DNA from 2 places in the Caballeronia sp. GACF4 genome. Region 1 is predicted to be linked to the other one. Evidence: riboswitches for the same ligand, from Rfam matches in the RefSeq annotation. Region 1 holds a riboswitch; the other holds the start of a gene.

Region 1 (3,079 bases):
GCGCTGCTCAAACCAACCCCCGCCGCCGATAATCAAACCAAAATGACAACGCAACGCTCATCAAAATCACGACCGTGGCAACAACCGTCCACTGCGTGATGATTTCCCCAAGCAACAAAGCGCCCAATAAAACCGCGACGACCGGATTCACGTAAAGACAACTCGTCGCGACAATCGTGCTCGTGTTCCGAATGAGAAAGTTATAAGCGACATACGCGGCCATCGAACCAATCACGACGAGATACAAGAATGAAAACCCCGCGCCCATGCTCACTTGGCCAAGGCGCTCGCCTGACACAAACGCGATGACAGTCGCGATAAGCCCGCCAAGCCCGATCTGCAACGCAGTCGACATCAGCAGATCGGAAGGCTGCGAGAGACGGCTTGCCAAATGCGCCCCGCCCGCCCAAAAAATTGCCGCGCACAAGATGGCAAGCGTGCCGACGGTCGAGCTCGGCGAGGGATCGCCATGATTGAGCAACACGATACCCATGAGACCCAGCGCCACCGCAAACCATTCGCCCTTCGCCACACTGCGCCCGGCAAGCGCGGTGAAGATCGTCGCGAAGAGCGGCACGGTAGCCACCATCACGGCAGCCGTGCCGGTTCCCACCGTGCGCATGCCGTAAGCCATCATCCCGCTCGACAAACCTTCGAGCAAAGTCCCGACGATCGCTGCATTACGTACTTCACGCGCCGTCGGCCACACCGCCTTGCGATGCACGGCGATCACGAAGAGACCGACGCCAGCGCACAGGTTACGCAGGCCGCCGAGCATGAGCGGCGGAAACGATTCGAGCGCCAGGTGAATGCCGAGATACGTCGATCCCCACACGATATAAACGACGGCCAACGCGAGCGCGACGCGTCCCTTGAGGCTGCGAGGAGCGCGAAACGGAAAGCGGTCGGGAAAACCGAGCGGCAGACGCGGAGGTACGGCAGACATGCATTACTCCGCGAAGCGCGCCCGGATCGGGGCAAGAGACTTGCAATGGGGACTGCCGCCAATCGACCGAACGTGGCATGAGCTTGAAGAACGCGCGCGCCAGGTGACGAACGAGGCGGGACTGACGATGGACGGCATGACGGAGCGAAAGAAGTGCGGAAGCGACAGGCGGGGCGACTGCTGACGACATCCGGGTAAGTACCGAAAATCGCGCGCTCGCCATTATGCAGTAAGCGCCTGCGCTTCAGCGCAAACTTCGCGAACGGTTGCCAAGATGCCACGCCACGATGTATGGTGACGCCTGCTAACGCGGGGGTCCTGCGTTGCACATCGCGATTCGTCCGGCTGCGTCGACTGAATGGCCCGTGCAATGTGGGTGAGAAATACCCTTTGAACCTGATCTGGATAATGCCAGCGCAGGGAAGCGTTCGGGCCTCGGCGCACGGTATCTCTCTCACGCGCCACGTCTTCTCGGGCCCGCACCTTTCCATCTCGTTCCTCCCTGTCTAGCTCCTGAATCAGCCGAGCTCGCCGGCGTTCGTTTGTTCGTCGTTCATTCGATCGCCCGCGTGCTCGCTGTCAATTACCGTCCCTGCGACTGAAAAGGAGAAACAGCACATGAATGCGAATCCCAAGTTCCTGTCCGAAAACGCCGTCGTCGATGCAGCCGCCATCGCGCCGCTGCCCAACTCGCGCAAGGTCTACGTGACGGGTTCGACGCCCGACATCCGCGTGCCGATGCGCGAGATCACGCAGTCCGACACGCCCGACAGTTTCGGCGGCGAAAAGAATCCGCCGGTGTACGTGTACGACACGTCCGGCCCCTACTCCGATCCGGACGCGAAGATCGACATCCGCTCCGGTTTGCCCGCGTTGCGCGCCGGCTGGATCGAAGCGCGCGGCGACACCGAGGAACTCGCGGGTCTTTCGAGCGAATTCGGCCGCGAGCGCGCCGCCGATCCGAAAACGGCCGAGCTGCGCTTCCCGGATCTGCATCGTCATCCGCGACGCGCGACGCCCGGCAAGAACGTGTCGCAGATGCATTACGCGCGGCAGGGCATCGTCACGCCGGAGATGGAATACATCGCCATTCGCGAGAATCAGCGCCGCGCCGAATACCTCGAAAGCCTCAAGACGAGCGGTCCGAACGGCGAAAAGCTCGCCGCGATGATGGGCCGTCAGCATCCCGGCCAGTCGTTCGGCGCGGTGCCGTTCGACAAGGACGCCCTGAAGGCCATCACGCCCGAGTTCGTACGCGATGAAGTGGCGCGCGGCCGCGCGATCATCCCCGCGAACATCAATCACCCGGAAAGCGAGCCGATGATCATCGGGCGCAACTTCCTCGTGAAGATCAACGCGAACATCGGCAATTCGGCGGTGAGTTCGTCGATCGGCGAGGAAGTCGACAAGATGACCTGGGCGATCCGCTGGGGCGGCGACACGGTGATGGACTTGTCCACGGGCAAGCATATTCACGAGACGCGCGAGTGGATCATCCGCAATTCGCCGGTGCCGATCGGCACGGTGCCGATCTATCAGGCGCTCGAAAAGGTCAACGGCAAGGCGGAAGACCTGACCTGGGAAATCTTTCGCGACACGCTCGTCGAGCAAGCCGAGCAAGGCGTCGATTACTTCACCATTCACGCGGGCGTGCGCCTGCAATACGTGCCGCTGACGGCCAACCGCATGACGGGTATCGTCTCGCGCGGCGGCTCGATCATGGCGAAATGGTGTCTCGCGCATCATCGGGAAAGCTTCATCTACGAGCACTTCGAAGACATCTGCGAGATCATGAAGCAGTACGACGTCTCGTTCTCGCTCGGCGACGGCCTACGTCCCGGCTCCATCTACGACGCGAACGACGAAGCCCAGCTCGGTGAACTGAAGACGCTCGGCGAACTCACGCAGATCGCGTGGAAGCACGACGTGCAAGTGATGATCGAAGGCCCCGGCCATGTGCCGATGCAGCTCATCAAGGAGAACATGGACCTGCAGCTGGAATGGTGCGACGAGGCGCCCTTCTACACGCTCGGGCCGCTCACCACCGACATCGCGCCGGGATACGATCACATCACCTCGGGCATCGGCGCGGCGATGATCGGCTGGTTTGGCACCGCCATGCTTTGCTACGTC
Region 2 (3,079 bases), on a different contig from region 1:
GTCGGGCTGCAACGTGTAGTCGTCGCCGATCAGTTCCAGCTTGATCCACGGCGTGTCGAAAACCTCGCGCGCCATGTAGGCGGTGGTCAGCACTTCATCGACGCTATGGCAGCCCGCCGTGTTTGGCAGCAGCGCGACGCCGTGACGCTTGAGGACATCGAAAAAACCGGCCTCGCCAGTCTCGGACTGACGGCGCAGCGCGACGGTCACCATGCCGGGCCGCGCGGCATCGATGGAATCCGAAAGCGATTGCAGCGACGGATAACGCGATGTGCCGAGCAGCACACGGCTCGGGAACGTCTGGCCGTAGAGCGTAAGACTATGGGCGGCGGTGTGTGAGGTCATGATTCGATCCTTCGGATTCGATAGATTCAGCCGCCCGCGACGGGCGACACGACGTCGAGCTTGTCGCCGGCTCGAAGCGTCTTCGTGCCGTGCTCGCCGCGCGCGACGAACTGTCCGTTGAGCGCGACCGCGAACGGCGGTTTGGCGCCGAATACGGCGAGCGCGTCGGTGACGGTGGCGGCATCGGTCAGACTGAATTCGCGCTGATTGATGTGGATGTTCATGGCTTTGACTTTCGATGACTAGAGCGCGGCCGCGATGGCCGGTTCGCTATGCAGAAGTTCGGACCAGCGCGCGCCGCCGCGATAATCCGCGAACGATGCGGCGTCCGCGACGGTTCCGCCCGCGATGGCTTGGGCGAGTGCGCAGGCGGCATCGGCGACTTCCGGCGCGATCATGAAGCCGTGCCGATACAGGCCGTTCACGCGCACGGTCCGCGCCCCGTCCCAGACGATGGCCGGCCGATGATCCGGCAGCGTCGGCCGGCACTGAGAATTGAGTTCGAGGATGCGCGCCTCGCCGAAACCCGGATGCACCGCGAACGCCGCACTCATCAGTTCCAGCGCCGAGCGCACGCTCACGGGTGACATGTCCTCGCCTTCGACTTCGGTCGCGCCGATCACGTAAAGATCGTCCTCTTTCGGCGCGATATACAGCGGATAACGCGGATGCAGCAGCCGCACCGGCCGCGACAACCCGATGCCCGGCGCATGCACGCGCGCCACTTCCCCGCGAATACCACGCAACGCGGGCCACGCCGTTTTGCCGCCCAGCCCACGGCAATCGATGATCCAGCGCGCGTCGGGCATGGCATCGACCGGAGAATTCCAGTGCGTGCGCACGCCGCGCGCCCCAAGTCCGGCCGCGAGCGCTCGAAGCGCCTGACGATTGTCGAGTTGACCTTCGTGCGGCAGCAGCCAGCCTTGCGCGAAACGCGTGCCGAGCGCGGGTTCTGCTTGCGCGACTTCCGCACCCGAGAGCTTGACGAAGCCGCCATCGAGCAAGCTTGCAGGCGCGTTGGCGCGCAACCTGCGTTCGAATAGCGGCGCTTCCGCGCGATCCGCGCCGTGCCAGACGACGAGCGTGCCGTTGCGCTGAAAGTAAACCGGCTCGGGCAAATCGGCGATGAGACCCGGCCAGCGTTCCAGCGACGCCGCGCCGAGTTCGACGACGAGCGGCTCCGCACTCGTCGCCTCGGCGAGCGGCGCGAGCATCGCGGCGGCCACCCACGCAGCCGACTGCGTGCCCGCCTCGTCGCCGCGCTCGTATAGCGCGACGCCGTGGCCCGCGCCCGCGAGTTGCCACGCCACGAGCCGCCCGACGAGTCCTCCGCCGATGACGGCGAAGTCTGGCCGGCGCGCGGCGGGCTGATCGATCGTGTTCACTTTTCCGATGTCTCCTGTCGATCGAAACGAGGCTGTGCGCCGCTCCGGTCTTATCCACGACTGATAACGCCGTGCAGCAAACGCACGAACGCGAAGACAAAACTTGCAGAGGAGAGACCGGCCCGGCAGCGGCAACGCAAACAACGCGCGCCAGGCGGAAATGAATGATGATGGAAGAACCTGGAGGAAAGGCGCGACGGCCGCGCGTTCTCCGGAAACTTCCCTCGCCGGTATTACCCGGATCGGGTGCAAAGGGTCTCTCTCAGCCTCGCCGCGCCAGCACACCGATAATTCGATGACATCGCGCGCGAAGCACCCCTGTTTCGTCGAAGATCATTAGACCATGAAAGCCAAAGCCGCTGCAAACCGGGATTCCCCGCCTTTGGTCGCCTCGGTCGGCACTCTGGCACAATGCCGCGAGCATGGTTCTCCGCATGGTTGTGCGAATGAGCACGGAATTAAGCGGCAGTTAAGGGAACCTCTGAACAATCTGCGGGACAGGAAAGAGGCTGCGCGTGCGAGTATCGCGGCGCGGTGCGTCCATTCGTAACTCGGACCGGCATATCATCAGGAAGGTCATGGCCAATTCTCAACCGGAAAACACGCAGCAACAAGCCGACACGGTCTCTGCGTGGAGCCTCATAAAGCCCTACTGGGTCTCGGAGGAGCGCGGCTTCGCGTGGGGTCTGCTCGTTGCCATCATCGCGATCAACATGACGGTCGTATGGATCAACGTGCGGCTCAACAGCTGGAGCGCGGCGTTCTACAACGCGCTGCAGAACAAGAACGTCCACGACTTTCCGCACCTGCTGCTGGTCTTCACCGGCCTCGCCTTCGCGTACATTCTGCTCGCGGTTTATGGGCGGTATCTGCGGCAGATGCTCGGCTTCCGCTGGCGCCAGTGGCTGACCAACAAGTATCTCGAACAGTGGTTCGGCGACCGCGCTTTTTACCGCATAGAACGCGACCGTCTTGCCGATAACCCCGACCAGCGGATCAGCGACGACCTGCAATCCTTCGCGACCACCACGCTGTCTCTGTCGCTCGATCTGCTTTCCACGCTCGTCACGCTCGTCACGTTCATCACCATTTTGTGGACGCTCGCGGGCGCGCTGACCATCACGGCATTCGGCACGCCGCTCGTCATTCCCGGCTACATGGTCTGGGCGGCGGCGCTTTACGCGATCATCGGCTCGGTCATCATCCAGAAGGTCGGGCATCCGCTGGTGTCGATCAACTACCAGCAACAGAAGGTCGAGGCCGATTTCCGCTTCGGGCTGATTCGCGTGCGCGAGAATGCCGAGCAGATCGCGTTTTACGATGGCATCGCCACCGAGACGGCCAACGCG

The links. A riboswitch is a leader RNA that binds a small molecule or an ion and turns the genes downstream of it on or off. The one in region 1 is predicted to bind thiamine pyrophosphate.
Region 2: another riboswitch for thiamine pyrophosphate. It lies ahead of NCR40_RS12105 (FAD-dependent oxidoreductase); the one in region 1 lies ahead of thiC (phosphomethylpyrimidine synthase ThiC).

Annotation. Positions count from the first base shown of each region.
Region 1 covers NZ_JALQDW010000004.1:144,590-147,668, reverse strand. Annotated here, with positions in the region: gene NCR40_RS04525 (EamA family transporter) at 8-946, opposite strand; TPP riboswitch at 1,248-1,387, shown strand; gene thiC (phosphomethylpyrimidine synthase ThiC) at 1,565-3,079, shown strand, end outside.
Region 2 covers NZ_JALQDW010000012.1:26,449-29,527, forward strand. Annotated here, with positions in the region: gene NCR40_RS12095 (thiazole synthase) at 1-345, opposite strand, end outside; gene thiS (sulfur carrier protein ThiS) at 372-569, opposite strand; gene NCR40_RS12105 (FAD-dependent oxidoreductase) at 588-1,730, opposite strand; TPP riboswitch at 1,933-2,060, opposite strand; gene NCR40_RS12110 (ABC transporter ATP-binding protein/permease) at 2,309-3,079, shown strand, end outside.